4 regions of the uncultured Exiguobacterium sp. genome follow, and region 2 is predicted to be linked to each of the others. Evidence: riboswitches for the same ligand, from Rfam matches in the RefSeq annotation. Region 2 holds a riboswitch; each other region holds the start of a gene.
The links. Region 2 has a riboswitch for S-adenosylmethionine ahead of ACHWTJ_RS15535 (2,3-diketo-5-methylthiopentyl-1-phosphate enolase). Riboswitches for the same ligand answer to the same signal wherever they lie in the genome.
Positions count from the first base shown of each region.

Region 1 (4,212 bases), on a different contig from region 2:
TCATATTTCAGAACGAGACGTCCGCGATTGGAATCTCGAGCACGGCATGGAAGTCCGGGTCCGTGTTGAGCGTCAGGATGATCAAAAAACGATATGTCGTATCGAAGCCGTCGTCTCGACGGAGCGAATGAAAGAGAATCCGGAACGTGTCGTGTTTGAACAAGCAATCGTCAAAGCGCATGGAATCATTGAGGAAACGGTGAATGGTCCACTGCAAGATGAGTCGGGCAGACCGTTTTATTATGTCGTACCGGTAGAAGACATGCGCTATTTCCGACTGGAAGCAGGGCAACTCGTCGATCTCGTCATGTGGCGGGGACGGAAGGATACACTGACGATTGCTTGGAAGCATCCGTTCACGTATGAAGAACCGATCGTCAATACATCATCCAACCGCTCATCAGCGATAGAACAACCGGTAGTGAAGACACCTGTGACAGCGAAAAAATCGGACCGGTATGCACGGAAAATGAAACGGCAAACGGTGCCGAAAGCTAAAAAAGCGCAGCGTCGCGTCCGTATGCCAAAAGAGCGAACGATTGAACCGATCGTGACGACAGCTGTACCCGGACAATTGATGGATTTCGTTGATAAGACACCGCTTGATTTCACGCGCTTCACAGGCATGCGTCTCGTCATCGTTGGAAACGAACAACAGACCGCTGTCTATCGTGAGTTCTTTGCGCCGACGGGGATCGAATTGATTCATCTGGCAGGAGACGCACAGTCCGCGAAAAAGATTGCCTGCCTCGCCAAAAAGACGGACGCGATCGTCGTCGTAACGAGTCGCGTTTCTCATGCAGCGAGTGCACATGTCATCGCGCAGGCGAAAAAACATGGTATTCCATTTGCGATGGAACGCCTCGATGGTCGACGTTCGTTATACACGGCATGTGAGCGACAACTTGAGCGCGCTTGGCTTAACCAGCAACGAGACGGGAAATTATTGAAAAAAGAGTGAAACATTAGAAGTTATAAGCCGTAGAGTAAGGTGAGAACTTATTTTTTCAAGGAGGACCTTACTCATGTCATCTCAATTAAAAAAAGCGGCAAAGGCGTCGCTCAGCGGTCGTTGGGGATTCGCAGTCCTAACAGTTATTCTGTTTAGTATTATTCAAGGTGTACCTGGATTATTTGGATCAGATGTGGACGAACCAGCTAATACCATGGATCTCGTCGTATCATTAGTATCGATTTTATTGATTCCGGTCGGAGTCGGTTGGACTTGGATTGCGATGTCGATTGCTCGTGGAGAAGAAACGAAAGTAACGGATTTATTTGAACCATATGGCATGTTTTTCAAAGTGATTGGTCTAGCTATCGTACAATTCTTTTTTATCTTCCTATGGTTTCTGCTATTAGTCGTACCGGGAATCATTAAATCATTTTCTTACATGCTAACGTTCTATATTTTGCGGGATGAACCATCAATTGGTATCTTAGAAGCCATTACACGCTCCCGGAAAATGATGGACGGGCATAAAATGGAAGCATTCATGCTCTTACTATCGTTTATTGGTTGGGCTCTTTTAGGAATCGTTACCCTAGGTCTAGCATTCTTGTGGATTACACCGTATTTCAGTGTCACCTTTGCAAAATTCTATGATCGTGTTCGTGGTGAACAAGCACCAGAGCCAACATCAGATTTCGTCGCACCATATTAATTCCTGATCCCGACATTACGTCGGGATTTTTTATGCGTGAAATAATTCCGATTGGAAAAGACGGTTTAATGGTTGCTTTAGTTCAGTGAATTTTGTACGATGAATGCAACACATCTTATCTAGAGAAGTCGAGGGACTGGCCCGAAGACACTTCAGCAACCCCGCTACGGCGGAAGGTGCTACTTCCAGGAAGGGATATACCTTCCGAAGATAAGAGCGGACAGGACAAGATACCGTCGCTCTTTTCGAACTTCGAAAAGAGCGTTTTTTTATGATAAGGGGGACGATAGAGTGGAGTATGGTTTTTGGTTACCGATTTTTGGGGGATGGTTACGTAACGTCGAAGATGAACAGATGCCTGCGACATTCGATTATGCGAAACAAGTCGCACAAACAGCAGAACGGATCGGCTTCTCGACGACGTTGATCGCGGAATTGAACTTGAATGATATCAAAGGCATTAAGGAACCGAGTCTTGAGGCATGGACGACGGCAGCGGCGATTGCTGCAACGACGGAACGCTTAGAGATCATGACTGCTGTACGTCCCGGGTTCCATAATCCAGCGACGACGGCGAAGATGGCGGCAAACATCGATCAGTTGAGTGGTGGACGCTTTACGCTCAACGTCGTGTCAGCGTGGTGGGCAGAGGAAGCCAAACAATACAACGGTATCTTCACAGCACACGATGAACGCTATGCTCGGACGGAAGAGTTCGTCACGGTCATGAAAGGACTATGGGCAGATGCGTCACCGTATAGCTTCTCCGGTAATCACTACACGATCGAGCAGGCGGAACTTCATCCGAAGCCCGTCCAGCGTCCAGGCATCAAGCTCTACGCTGGTGGAGAGAGTGAAGCTGGAAAGCGGACGATCGTCGAACACTGTGACGCTTATGTCATGCATGGGGGCACGGTCGAAGAGGTAGCTCATAAAATCAACGATATGAAAGTACGTCGGGAAGCGACGGGACACGCACCGCTTGAGAGCTTTGGTCTTGCGGCCTACATCATTTGTCGGGATACGGAAGAAGAAGCGCTTCTTGAGTGGCAACGGATCACAGACGTCAAGGAAGACAGCGCCGGTTATGCGGGTTATCAGGATTTCATCAGTAAATCGCAACTGGAGCAACAGGTCGAGCGAAACGATTATTCCGTCTCGAACCGTGGTCTACGTCCGAATTTAATCGGGACACCAGAACAAATCGCTGAACGGATTCTAGCGTTCGAAGCCGTCGGTGTCACGTTACTTTTGTTACAATTCTCACCACAACTTGAAGAAATGGAGCGCTTTGCTCGTGACGTAATGCCGCTGGTCGAAGCGAAACGAAAGGTAGGTCAACAATCATGACAAAAATTCATATTCTCCACGAAAACCAAGAATGGACGGATCATCTCATCAAACGTCTCGAAGAACTCGAATTGCCGTATGAACAGTGGCACTTGAATGAAGGAATCGTTCCGCTGGATGAACTGCCGCCAGAAGGTGTCTTTTACAGCCGGATGAGTGCCTCTTCGCATACGCGGGGGCATCGTTACGCGCCGGAGTTGACGGAAGGAGTCCTCGCTTGGTTAGAAGAGCATGACCGGACTGTCTTTAACGGAACGCGTGCGCTTCGTCTAGAAGTCAGCAAAGTCAATCAATACACGGCGTTGCGTAAGGCTGGGATTCGTGTACCGAAGACGACGGCTGCCGTCGGACGCGATCAAATCGTACAAGCAGCAAAAGAAATCGGTGTTTCGTCATTCATCACAAAACACAACCGTGCCGGGAAAGGTCTTGGTGTCCAGTTATTCCATTCGATTGAAGCACTTGAATCTTATCTCGATGGTCCGACATTCGACGAACCAGTCGATGGGATCACGTTGATTCAAGAATATATCCAAGCACCGGAGCCGTATATCACGCGTTGTGAGTTCGTAGGTGGAAAGTTTGTCTACGCGGTTCGAGTTGATACGTCAGAAGGATTCGAACTCTGCCCGGCAGATGCATGTGTGATTGACGACTTGTTCTGCCCAGTCGGAGAAGAAGCGCCACAAACACCGATGAAGTTCCAAATCGTTGAAGATTTCAATGATCCAATTATTGAAAAGTATGAAGCGTTCCTTCAAGCGAACCAAATCGCTGTCGCTGGCATCGAGTTCATCAAGGATGCGTCAGGTACGATCTATACGTATGACGTCAATACGAATACGAATTACAATTCGGATGCTGAGGCAGCTGCAGGACGCTACGGCATGCTCGAACTGGCGAAGTTCCTCGGTGCAGCCCTTGAAACAAGCACAGTAAAATAAGAATCTGCTCCCGCCCTGTCACCGGACGTTACAAGACCGGATGACAGGGTATTTCTATTAAAAAAGGGGGCAGGTGTATGATCACGTGGAGAGAAGAACGACAGCTCGATATTCCGATCGAAGAAGCATGGCATCTGTTTGATCACACCCGGCTGCAACGCTTGATTCCGGGCGTCGTCCAGCATGAGGTGATTGAACGAAAACCCGGTGTCGTTGGTTCAACGTATCGTCAGACGTACATGCAAGGCAATCGA
Region 1 is NZ_CAXYJR010000006.1:2,818-7,029, forward strand. It holds gene ACHWTJ_RS13090 (DUF2325 domain-containing protein) at 1-961, shown strand, start outside; gene ACHWTJ_RS13095 (DUF975 family protein) at 1,026-1,664, shown strand; SAM riboswitch class I at 1,777-1,881, shown strand; gene ACHWTJ_RS13100 (LLM class flavin-dependent oxidoreductase) at 1,956-3,014, shown strand; gene ACHWTJ_RS13105 (RimK family alpha-L-glutamate ligase) at 3,011-3,958, shown strand; gene ACHWTJ_RS13110 (hypothetical protein) at 4,036-4,212, shown strand, end outside.
Region 1: it holds a riboswitch for S-adenosylmethionine, as region 2 does, so the genes downstream of both, ACHWTJ_RS13100 (LLM class flavin-dependent oxidoreductase) here and ACHWTJ_RS15535 (2,3-diketo-5-methylthiopentyl-1-phosphate enolase) in region 2, are expected to answer to the same signal.

Region 2 (4,212 bases):
TGAACACCTCGACATGGAGCAATGTCTCAGCGGAAGGACGCCCGGATTGCTCACCGATCAATTGACCGGTCGCATCGACATGAACGAAGTCGTCAGGAGTCGTCTGCCGTTTATCTTTTCCGCTTGCCGTCACAAGGAATTCAACCGGGACACCGGACGTCCGAATGGCGAGATTGCCACTCGTACCAGGGAACCAATCGCGCGCCGCAAGCTCTTGTTTGATGGCGCGTAGCTCTTCATACCGTCGCATGAATGTCATGTTGTCACCTCCGCTCGTGTTAAATCATGAACGATATCGTGGAACGTCTCAAACGGTGTATAGGCGATATCGTTCTCTTCACACAACGTGATCAGATAATCACGGGCATAGACACGATCCGCTTGTTTTGCGAGTTCGAAGTCCGTCACCGAGTCGCCGATGACGATGATGACGTCACCGTCTTTACGTAGTGTCCGAGCAACGGACGTTTTACAACAGCCGCATCCGTTCGTGCAATGGGCATCGCAGACGTTTGGCCAATCGATATGGACGAATGGACCACTGAAATCAGCAACGTTACAGTAAATCTGTTCTTGTTCAAGGAATGGCGCTAAGATCGGTTCGACGAAAAAGTCCATTCCACCGCTGACGATCGAAAAATCGATGCCTTGACGACGACTGTACTGCAGTAACTCCGAAAATCCGTCGCGAATGACCGCACGCTCCAACAAAAAGTCAAGATAGGCTGTTTTTCCGTCAGACGGCAGAAGTGCGAACATTTGCCCGACACCACTCTGAATCGATAACGTCCGGTCGAGTACGCCGCGTTTCAACGGTTCGAAGTCACGCGCTGGCGCAAATGCCTGCATGAGCGCGATGATATTATCCTGTGTCGTCACCGTACCGTCGAAGTCACAAAGAATCCGTACGGTCATGACTTGATCCCCCAAGCGTCGAGGGCAATCTGTAATTCTTCATGACGAGAGGCTGCCGCCGATAGGGATTCAGTTGCGAGTGCTGCATCGAGTGCCTGACGGAAAGCGATGACACCAGCCGCAGCACCTTGCGGATGACCATGTACGCCGCCACCGGCGTTGATGACGGAATCGATGCCGAAGTCCCGTACGAGTTGAGCGACGAGTCCAGGATGAATACCGGCTGAAGGAACCGGGAAGATCGATTTCGTCTGACCGAGACGAGTCGCTTCGACTGCGATGCCACGGGCGACATCCTTTGGCAAAGCGACATTGCCGTAAGGAGACGGGAATAGCGTCAAGTCTGCTCCAGCAGCACGCGGTAATGTGCCGAGTAAAACAGGGGCCGCGACTCCGTGATTCGGGCTAGCAATCAACGCACCGCTATATGCTGGATGATTGAAGATCGGAACGTTGATTTCCGGATCACTCGCCAGTTCGCGTAAGACGTCGAGTCCGTATGTGAAGGTATTCAGCAAGAAAGCAGTCGCTCCAGCGTCAATCAATCGTTTGGCTTGATCCTTGAGCGTAAAGACGGGACCGCTGAGTGTGATCGCATATAACGCACGTTTACCAGTCCGGTGGAAGTGAGCATCGATGACCTCACGTCCGATTCGTGCCCGGTCAATCGTCGGTGTTAACGGATTGTCGTATAGGATCTCATCGTCTTTGACGAGATCAATCCCACCAGCGAGTTGTCCTTCGAGTTGATCACGAAGAAACGATAAATCGCGTCCGATGATTCCTTTGAAGATGCTCATTAACAATGGGCGATCTTCGACACCAATCAAGGAACGGACCCCTTCAATCCCGAATTTCGCACCTGGAAAGTCCGACGTAAATGTATCGGGTAGTAGCAATTCCGTTAATTTGATTTCACCGTCGAGTGAGAGTTTCCCGAAGACGGTCGTCAGAATCGCAGAAAAGTCGCGCGACACGTTATGTTCCGGATAACGAATCGTGATATATCCTTTGCCATCGCGCTCTTCGGTATGTACGACTTCCCCTTTGAACGAGGCGAGTTGTTGTTGTTCGAGATGATTCAGTTCCGTCCAAGAACCGACTGTCAGACCAAGCGCGAGTTGTTCAGCGCGCTGCTCGAGTCGATCACGGGCAGTCAATTGATAAGTAGCAGTGATATAAGCCATGTCTTTCCTCCTTCAACAAAAAAATGGTCTCTCGTCAGCGACAAGAGACCATGAATGATTCGAACGTGGACTCTTATCTGTCAGCTTAGTAGCTGCAAGAATTAGCACCGTGCCAAAAGGTCGGTTGCTGCGACATCGTAGGGCTTGTCCCTCCGTCTGCTCTTGATAAGAATTGGATGAAATTGTGAAATCTAATTGCAATTTTTACATGGGAATCGTCACTTGTCAAACTATTTTTAGAAAATTTATTTTTTTGAAAATACTCTTTCTATAGATGACTTAAAAATGATGTCCGTTTCTGCTTGATTTCGATTTGACAGCGAGGAAGTCGATTGCGTAAGATTCAAATCAATATCACACACGACAACTACATACGACTCTTATCGCGAGTTGGCAGAGGGAATTGGCCCGATGACGCCGCAGCAACCGACCACTAGGCACGGTGCTACATCCAACAGACGTTTCGTCTGAGAGATAAGAGGACGCAGTGACTTTCCTGCGCCTCTTTTCGATGACGAAAAGAGGCGCTTTTTCGTGTATCACATAGGGGGAAACTGAGATGACATACAAAGCATTTACAGAACAGGACGCGATTGATCGTGTTCGAACATTAGGACTGATCGGCGACGGAGCCGTCGAAGCAGAAGAGATTGGCGACGGCAACCTCAACCTCGTGTTTCGGATTCGAGAAGGTGAACATCGATTGATTCTAAAACAAGCACTCCCGTATGCAAAAGTCGTCGGTGAGAGCTGGCCGTTATCGCTCGAACGGGCGTGGATCGAGCAATCCGCACTCCGTGAATTCGCACGGCATGCCGTACCGTTCGTGCCACGTGTTTTTCATGCCAGTCATGAAGAGGCGTATACGGTCATGGAAGATCTTTCACATCTGACGATCGTTCGAAGCGGTTTACTTGCAGGTGAACAGTATCCGTTGCTTGCGGAACATATCGGTTCTTATCTCGCTCGGACGTTATTCCATACATCGGACTTTGCACTTGGTCCGGTTGAAAAGAAACGTGTCGCCCGAACGTACTACAATCCAGACTTGTGCGACATTACGGAAAAATTAATCTTCACGGATCCGTTCCATGACGCGGAGACGAACGAGATTGAAGCCGGACTCGAAGGAGAGGTGGCACGTCTATGGGCAGACGATGAGTTGAAACGCGAAGTCGCAAAACTCGAAGCGCTCTTTATCACGAAAGGCGACGCCTTATTGCATGGCGATTTACATACAGGCAGCATCTTCGCCTCGGCGACGGAAACGAAAGTCATCGATCCAGAATTCGCCTTTTATGGTCCATTCGGATTCGATGTCGGGCAGTTCATTGCGCATCTATTCTTCGCGGCATATCCAGATTACCCGGCACTCCGTGATGCCCGAATCAAGGACATCGATACGTTCTGGCTGACGTTCGCTTCAACGTTCCGTGCCTTATGGGAACGGGAAGCCGTCGAACCGTTCCAGGCATCAGGACTCGTCGATGATGTACTGAGTACGATCTTGCAGGATGCCCTTGGCTTTGCCGGTTGCGAATTGATTCGGCGGACGATCGGTCTTGCACCGGTCGCTGATTTAGAATCAATCAATTCAACGACGGAACGCTTAGAGCGGAAACGTCACGCCCTCCGTCTAGGAGCAGCGTTAATCAAACGCCGTACAGAATGCCGGACATTCGATGATTTAAGAAACTTTGATGTAACGGAGGAACTTAGCCGATGAGTACATTCGTTCAAAGTATCCGTTACGAAGACCGTGTCTTGACGATTCTCGATCAGACACGTCTACCGCAGGAAGAACACTATGAAGTCATTACCGATCTCGCACAAGCAGTCGAGGCGATCAAACAACTGCGCGTTCGGGGTGCACCTGCGATCAGCTTATTTGGGGGATTCGTGCTTGTTCAGGAAGCGTACCGGTTTGAAGCAGAACTACCGATCTACAAGCAAGCCTTGCTTGAGACATCGGCGACGTTACTCGCGACACGACCGACGGCCGTCAACTTGCGAAATGTCCTTGATCAACTGAATCCAATCATTCGAGACGGGACGTCGGTAGAAGAGATTCGCGAACGGCTCGAGCAGCGGACGATTGCCTTATATGATC
Region 2 is NZ_CAXYJR010000007.1:299,538-303,749, forward strand. It holds gene ACHWTJ_RS15525 (methylthioribulose 1-phosphate dehydratase) at 1-259, opposite strand, end outside; gene ACHWTJ_RS15530 (2-hydroxy-3-keto-5-methylthiopentenyl-1-phosphate phosphatase) at 256-915, opposite strand; gene ACHWTJ_RS15535 (2,3-diketo-5-methylthiopentyl-1-phosphate enolase) at 912-2,102, opposite strand; SAM riboswitch class I at 2,173-2,274, opposite strand; SAM riboswitch class I at 2,480-2,583, shown strand; gene mtnK (S-methyl-5-thioribose kinase) at 2,662-3,828, shown strand; gene mtnA (S-methyl-5-thioribose-1-phosphate isomerase) at 3,825-4,212, shown strand, end outside.

Region 3 (4,212 bases), on a different contig from region 2:
ATGGACTTGCTAACAAGACATCCCACTCCTCATCGGCTAGATAAGCGGCACTGAGTTCCGCTTGTCTTTTTCCTGTTGCATTCAACGGGATATCTTCTCTTCCTTGGATCCGCTCATTTAAGTTCCAATCGGTCTGACCATGTCGCACTAAACAAATTTCAGTCATGTCTCTGTCTCCTTCATTCAAGAAATATGACTGATTGTATCATGTTTTTCATCCGGAAGTTGCCGAGGTGGCAGTAACAGCACCTGACAAGTAAATTGCTCGATGCGATCAAGTAACCGTTCAATTTTTAATGGATTTTCTGTTTGAGCGAAACTGGCAAGTGAATGCGTACCATTCGGAAAAGAGAACAAACGAACATCCGCTCCGACATCGGCTCCTTTTTCAACGAAATGTAGGGCTTGGGAAAATGGGACGATTGGGTCTTTTTTGCCATGCAGGAGCATGATTGGTGGGGCATCCGATGATAGGTGTGTGACAGGTGAGACGTGCGTCATCAACTTGCGCCATTCTTCCCGCCCCCCTTTGTAGAACTTGATGTGGGCAATCCACGTCTGGATGAAATTAAACAACAAAAAATTCGTCGGTGGATATAAGGCGATGACACCACTGATCAATGGCATATGTCGCTCATCGCGCTCCCCAACGAAAGCAGATGGGGCAAGTGCCGTCGTCAGCATGAGTGCAGCTCCGGCTGAGTCTCCCCATACCATCATCCGTCCTCTTAAAATGCGAAGTTCCTCCGCTTTCTTGTTCAAAAAACATAATGCATCTCTTACATCTTCGAGGTTATCCGGAAAATAACTACCTTCTTCGAACAGACGATAATCGATACTACAGACAGCAACCCCAAGTTCAAGCAAGCGATCAACGATCGGGCTAAAACAGAACATGTCTTCACGCTCTCCTCGAACGAACGCGCCACCGTGTGCGTAGATGGCGACCGGAAACGGTCCTTCCCCCGGCGGATAGTAGAGATCGAGTTGTAAGTCACGGTCTCCCACTTGTTTATAGAGGAGTGTCCGCGGTGCGAGTTGCTTTTCTGTGATTGGCAAGGCGGGTTCAGTCCACCGAAGTAATGCACCGTAATTATTCCAGATACTTGCTCCCGCAGCTGCTGTCGTTAGTAATGCAGCTCCCCCCATTAGCCATGCAGTTTCACGTTTCACTTGATCACCTCCAAAAGACGTGCCAGTTTCTTCACTTTGTTATCTTTTACCCCGTTTTAAAAGAAGTCGAACGTCTCGGTATTCGTACTTGACGCTTCTTCAGCGTTCCGCTATAGTGAAAAAGTCCAAATCGGAATAATTACGTTTTAATAACGGAGGTAACATATAATGAAGAAAATCGTTCCTGCTTTAACGGTCGCATTCGCGAGCGCTAGTATCCTCGCAGCTTGTGGATCGAACACCAATTCATCGACTTCAGATGAGAAAAAGACAGAAATCTATGCATCGACGTTCGCGACGGCTGCTATTGCCCGCGAAATCGGTGGTGATCAAGTCGACGTCAAGATGATCGTTCCACCTGGAGCAGATCCCCACTCTTACGAGCCGACGTCAAAACAACTCACTGAGATTGCTAAGGGCGACTTGTTCCTCTTAACCGGTACGACGCTCGAGCCGTATTCGAAAAAAATCCAGGAGAGTCTAAATGGCACGGATGTCCGCTTCGTCGAGACGAGTAAGGACGTCAACTTACTAGAATCTAATGCTACACTTCATGCACATGAAGAAGAAGGGCACGATGATCATACAACGGATGAACATACGCATGAAGAAGAGGGGCATGACCACGGAAAATACGATCCACACGTCTGGCTCGACCCTGTCAACGCAAAAGCAATGGCACGTTCGATTACAAGTGCTCTATCAAAAGAAGTACCAAAAGACAAAACAACATTCGAAAAAAACTTAAAAGCGTTCGATCAACAAGCTGACGCACTCGATGAAGAGTTCAAACAAGCGGTCGCTGATGGATCGAAAAAAGAACTTCTCGTTACGCATGCGGCTTACGGTTACCTCGCAGAACGATATGGTTTCACACAACTGCCAATCGCGGGTATATCCCCTTCCGATGAACCGTCGCAAAAACAATTGGCTGCTTTAGTGAAAGAAGCACGGATGCATGATTTGAAATACGTCGCGTTCGAAGAAACGGTCTCACCAAAGGTCGCACGTGTCATCCAAAAAGAAATCGGAGCTGAATCCGTGACGATTCATAATCTAGAGTCGGTCACGAAAGCTCAACAAAACAGCTCTTATTTCAATTTGATGGAAGAAAACGTCCAAACATTGAAAAAGGCACTTCAGTAAAGTACAGTTGACACGCGTTACTCAATGCGATACGGTAAGAAACGTGTTTTACAACAATTGAATGACTTCTTTTTATCGCGAGAAACGGAGGGACTGGCCCAATGATGTTTCGGCAGCGGACGATTTGATTCGTACTGTGCCAAATCCAGCAAGCGAAAGCTTGAGAGATAAGAAGAGCGTCTTTATTTCATAAAGACCTCCTTCTTTCTTGCGAAGGGGTCTTTTTTTGTATCTTTGAGAAACGAGGTGTCAACAATGAATGAAACGATCACGCCTAACAAATGGGCGCTGCTTCCTCTCGTCGTATTCCTAGTCCTCTTCATCGGAGCCGGGATCTTCTATGACGACTTTTACAAATTTCCGATTCTTATCGCCGCATTGATCGCTTTGATCTTTGCTGCAATCACGACAAAAGGATCCATTAATCAAACGGTCGAACGAATTGCAACAGGTGCCGGAAATCCCGACATCATGATTATGGTCTTCATCTTCTTATTAGCCGGTACGTTCTCTGGAACGGCGGAAGCGATCGGTGCGATTGATGCAACCGTCAATGCTGCCTTAACGTTCCTACCTCCGTCACTCCTGATGAGCGGTCTGTTCGTCATCGCTGCCTTCATCTCGATGGCAATGGGAACTTCGACTGGAACGATTGCTGCGCTCGCACCGATCGCCTTCGGTATTCATGAAGCAACAGGCATCAACGTCGCAATCGCAGCAGCGTCAGTCGTTGGGGGTTCGATGTTCGGCGATAACCTGTCGTTCATCTCAGATACGACGATTGCCGCCGTCCGGACGCAAAAAACGAACATGCGTGATAAATTCCGGACGAACTTCATGATCGTCCTACCGGCTGCCATCTTGACTGTCATCTTACTCGCGTTCGTTTCTGGTTCTGGCGATGCGGTAACGGCTAAAGCATTCGAGTTCTACAAATTGATTCCATATCTCGCTGTCATCGTCCTTGCATTATTTGGTGTCAATGTCATCCTCGTTCTCGTCGGTGGTACATTGCTCACTGGCATCATCGGTATGATTGACGGTAGCTTCGGTTTAAGTGGGTTCGTCCTTTCGATGTCAAAAGGAATGATGGGCATGGCAGAGATTTCGATTTTGACGCTCCTCATGGGTGGTCTCGTCAGTTTGATCACGTTCAACGGTGGAATCGCCTACTTGAAAGAGACGTTGACGCGCAAGATTTCACAGCGTCGTGGTGCCGAATTCAGTATGGCGGCACTCGTCAGCGCGACGAACCTCGCAACGGCGAACAATACAATCTCGATTCTCGTCGCTGGACCACTCGCGGCTGAAATCGCCGATACGTATGAAATCGATCGTAAGAAATCAGCGAGTATTCTTGATATCTTCTCTTGCGGTATTCAAGGTATCATTCCGTATGGGGCACAACTCTTGATTGCAGCAGAGTTGACGAAGACGGCTTCGCCGGAACTGATTCCGTATCTGTTCTATCCGTTCCTGCTCTTCGTCTGTGGATCGATTGCTATCTTCTTCGGATTGCCACGGATGAAGAAGACTTCGACGAAACAAGAAAAAATTTCTTCTTAACCATAAAAACAGGTCCAATCGCGTCGACGATTGGACCTGTTTCATTATTTTTTCTGCTTTGCTTGTCGTTCTAAGATTAAATAGGCGATTGCCGGAAGTGGAAACTGAAGGAGTCCAGCGCCTCCCCAGACCCACGGATTACGTCCTGACTTTCGTGCACTAAAAAATAGACTCACTGCTTGTGTGACCAGCAAGGCACTAATACTAAGCCAAGCTCCCTTTGATAGCTTTTTATTCTTTTGAGCCATCTGTTATCCTCCTTTTTTGGACAGGCATTCAGATTTTATTACGCTTCTATTTTACCTCATATCCTATCTCTTCATGAGC
Region 3 is NZ_CAXYJR010000006.1:148,685-152,896, reverse strand. It holds gene ACHWTJ_RS13835 (histidine phosphatase family protein) at 1-166, opposite strand, end outside; gene ACHWTJ_RS13830 (alpha/beta hydrolase) at 184-1,173, opposite strand; gene ACHWTJ_RS13825 (metal ABC transporter solute-binding protein, Zn/Mn family) at 1,342-2,319, shown strand; SAM riboswitch class I at 2,389-2,493, shown strand; gene ACHWTJ_RS13820 (Na+/H+ antiporter NhaC family protein) at 2,575-3,885, shown strand; gene ACHWTJ_RS13815 (hypothetical protein) at 3,930-4,133, opposite strand.
Region 3: it holds a riboswitch for S-adenosylmethionine, as region 2 does, so the genes downstream of both, ACHWTJ_RS13820 (Na+/H+ antiporter NhaC family protein) here and ACHWTJ_RS15535 (2,3-diketo-5-methylthiopentyl-1-phosphate enolase) in region 2, are expected to answer to the same signal.

Region 4 (4,212 bases), on a different contig from region 2:
TAGTATTTATGGATTCAACGACTGAGTACAAATTCTTAAGCGGTTCTACTCGTTCTTCGAACGAAACGATCACTTGGGAAGATGGTAACGAGTACCCACTCATCCGTGTGGATGTGTCTTCAGACTCGCACCCATTCTACACAGGTCGTCAAAAGTTCAACGCGGCAGATGGTCGTGTCGATCGCTTCAACAAAAAATACGGCCGCAAGTAATCACTTGCCGGTTCTTAAAAAACAGCCTGCCTCCTTTACGGAAGCAGGCTGTTTTTGTATAGGCTGAATTGCGAACGATACGCAAGATACGTCTTCAAGACGAATGAGAAAGCAATTCCACCAACAATCCCAATCAAGTACGGCAGGATATCCGGATGCGCCAAGATGTAGTCGACGATTTTATGGAACGAGATATGACGACCGACGAAGTAACCGGCGCCTAAAAATACGCTGATCCAAATCAAGGCACCTGTATACGCATAGCTCGCAAAAACGCGAAACGGCATTTTTGAGACACCCGCAAAAAAAGCAGAGAGCTGACGAAGACCCGGTATGTAGTAACCGATGATCAAGACCGACTTTCCGTAACGACGAAATCCGGCTTCAGCGGAGAGAATATGTTTTTCTGAGATGCGCATTTTCGGTCCGACGCGATGCAGTAGAGGCATCCCGAGTTTTAAACCAAGTACATAACTGATTGTCATTCCGATGCAACTTCCGGCATAAGCGGCAAGAATCGTACCGAGGAGCGGTAGATTGCCTTGATGCATCCAAAATCCGGACAAAACGAGTAGGGTCTCATCAGGAACCGGTAATCCCACGATACCACCTGCGAGAAGAACGGAGAGACCAAGCGCACCATATTGGTGCAGGATGTCGTGTAAGAGATGATGAATCGGGGACACCTTCTTTCGTGAGAATCTTCTTCTTCAGTGTACAGGAAATAGGGGACACTTGGAATGAAAGGACAAAAATTCTAGGGAAAGAAAAAATGAATTTTGATTTCCGGAAGTCAACCCTTTTTCTCGATACCGTTTCGAGCTATACTCGTTAAAGTGACTATTTTTAGAGGACGGTGTCGGACGATGATGCATGTAATAAATCAGTACGGCTGGATCGAAGTAATTTGTGGCAGTATGTTTTCCGGGAAATCGGAAGAGTTGATTCGTCGTGTCAGACGGGCGCAGTACGGCAAACTGCCTGTTCAAGTATTCAAGCCGGCAATCGACGACCGGTACCATGAAGAACATGTCGTTTCTCATGTAGGTAACTCCGTCGTAGCCATCCCGATGGCGACGAGTCGAGACCTTTATGCGGCAGTAGCAGAAGAGACACAAATCGTTGGCATTGATGAAGTTCAATTCTTTGATGATGAGATCGTACAAGTCATCGAAGCACTCGCACAAGACGGAAAACGCGTCATTTGTGCAGGGCTCGATCAGGACTTCCGAGCAGAGCCATTCGGTAAGATGCCGGAATTACTGGCACGGGCAGAATTTGTGACGAAACTACAGGCAATCTGTCTTTCGTGTGGTGATCCGGCTTCTCGGACACAACGGTTGATTGATGGGAAACCAGCGAACTACGATGATCCGATCATCCTAGTCGGAGCGTCGGAATCGTATGAGCCACGGTGCCGCCATTGCCATGAAGTGCCTGGAAAACCGAAGCCGCTCCAATCGGTGCAACACCAAGAAAATTAAAAAAAGACGTACCGATGATGGTCGTCCTTTGATGTAACAGCTATTCGATTCTAAGTGAAGACGAATAGCTGCTTTTTTATTATCCTGTTTCCTGTGAGAACCGGCTCGAGCGTTCGATGAAGCGGATCGATTCACGGACGATCAGATCCTGGTCATGATCGAGTGTCGCGACGTGATACGAGTTGAGTAAACAGTAGCTTCGTTTATCATTTGTTCCGATGTGCTGATGCAGATAATCCGAGCTCGACGGCGGAACGACGTGATCGGTCGCTGAGTAAAGAATCAAGGTCGGTAGAAGGATCGATCCCAAGCGTCCTTTCGTTTCATCCATCAAGCGGACGAGTTCGAATGCACAACGGCTCGGAACGAGGTCATAGATGATTTCGAAGGCAGACCGTTTGATATCCGGTGCCCCTTCCGGTAAATACTGTGGCCCGTCCTCGAACGAGAGTGATTCATAGGACGGAACGGAGAGTGCAGCATTGATTGTAATGATGCCGGCGAACGGAATCCCGTCAGCAGCGAGTGACAGCGCAAGCGTCGCACCCATTGATTGGCCGATAACGAAAACTTGATCGCATGTTTCTTGTAGACGTGCATAGCCGTCTTGCAGGCTTTGTTTCCAACATCGAGCAGTCGATTGTTCGAACTCGCGGACGTTCGTTCCGTGGCCACGTAAGCGCGGGGCATAGACGGTAAAACCTTCAGCAGCAAATGCCTCACCGACGTCTCGAACACTTTGCGGTGTGGCATTAAAACCATGACAGATCAGAATACCGATCGGTCCACCTTGAAGATAAAATGCTTCGGCACCAGTCAATACAGGATAGTTCATCATTACTCTTTTTCCTCCATTCATGAAAAAAACTCGTCGACGTCACTGCTTGGACGCCCACGAGTTTTTCACCGTATCATCCAAAGCCGCGCTTTGCTGGTCGGAGCACCTTACAGATTGCAGGTTGCCGTGAAGTCATAGAGCCAGGTCTCTCGTTCACTCTTGATAAATATCATATTGGAATTGTCGGATTAATCATTGAAACGATGGTAGCACGTTCGAAAATGACTTGTCAAATCGTTATTGACGAATCATGATCCGTTCAGTAAGCTAACTCATAACTTGTTGATCCATCGATATGCGCCAAATGGATTATTTTTGCAAAGTTGGTTGACTTTTAAAGTTCCGACCCGTAATGTAAAAATTAGTTTTACGACATAAGCAACAACGCAACAACACACATACGAATTTCATACCGCAATACTTATCCAGAGAGGTGGAGGGACTGGCCCTACGAAACCTCGGCAACAGACTCATTATGAGCACTGTGCCAATTCCATCAGACAGATGTCTGAGAGATGAGTGGAGTGGATTCTGCCACTGTGCGGATCCAGGTCTCTTCTTGTTTCTCAAGAAGGGACCTTTTTTGTTGAATGAAGGGGGAAAACGGAATGATTGCATTTCATCAAGTCAAAAAAACGTACGTCACGAAAGATCAGACGATCGCAGCGCTCGATGGTGTCGACCTGACGATCGAAAAAGGCGAAATCTTTGGTGTCATTGGCTTTAGCGGTGCCGGGAAAAGTTCACTGCTCCGCTGTGTCAATCTGTTAGAACGACCGACGTCAGGGACGGTGACGGTTGATGGGGAAGATTTAACGCAACTGTCTCCGAAAAAATTGCGTCAAGCAAAACAACGGATCGGGATGATCTTTCAGCACTTCAATCTATTAAATGCGAACACGGTCTTTACAAATGTCGCAAAACCACTCGTTCTTGCAGGCGTCAAGAAAGATGAGATTCGACGCCGGGTGATGGAGTTGCTCGAATTCGTCGATCTCGCGGACAAGGCGGATCATTATCCAGATCAATTGTCGGGTGGGCAGAAACAGCGCATTGGTATCGCCCGGGCACTCGCGACGCAACCTTCCGTCCTCTTATGTGACGAAGCGACGTCAGCGCTTGATCCCCAGACGACGCATCATATTCTCCAGTTATTAAAACGGATCAACGCGGAGTACGGGATCACGATTCTCTTGATCACCCACGAGATGGGTGTCATCCGGGAGATTTGCGATCGTGTCGCCGTCATCGAAGCTGGGAAACTGATCGAGTCAGGAACGGTCTTTGATGTCTTTTCAAACCCGCAGACCGAGACGGCAAAAAACTTTGTTCGGTCTGTCATGCATGACGAGATTCCAGCATCGATTCGCCAGCTGATCGAGTCGCGTGCGCATCCGATCTATAAGATTCACTTCCTCGGACATCACACCGGACAACCACTCTTATCGCAAGTCGCAAAACGCTTTGACGTCGATGTTAATATCCTGCACGGGAGCATCACAGAGTTGCAGGAGACACCGTTTGGCACTCTGCTCGTAGAATTAATCGGTGAGACGACAGAAGTGAAACGTGCCTTACACTACATCGATCAGGCACAGGTAACCGTTGAGGAGGTGCTCGCTGATGCTAGTTAACTACAGTGATATTTGGACAGCATTTTTGCAGACGATGACGATGG
Region 4 is NZ_CAXYJR010000005.1:61,343-65,554, forward strand. It holds gene ACHWTJ_RS02200 (type B 50S ribosomal protein L31) at 1-212, shown strand, start outside; gene ACHWTJ_RS02205 (DedA family protein) at 248-898, opposite strand; gene ACHWTJ_RS02210 (thymidine kinase) at 1,082-1,696, shown strand; gene ACHWTJ_RS02215 (alpha/beta hydrolase) at 1,776-2,534, opposite strand; SAM riboswitch class I at 2,602-2,703, opposite strand; SAM riboswitch class I at 2,953-3,056, shown strand; gene ACHWTJ_RS02220 (methionine ABC transporter ATP-binding protein) at 3,143-4,168, shown strand; gene ACHWTJ_RS02225 (methionine ABC transporter permease) at 4,158-4,212, shown strand, end outside.
Region 4: it holds a riboswitch for S-adenosylmethionine, as region 2 does, so the genes downstream of both, ACHWTJ_RS02215 (alpha/beta hydrolase) here and ACHWTJ_RS15535 (2,3-diketo-5-methylthiopentyl-1-phosphate enolase) in region 2, are expected to answer to the same signal.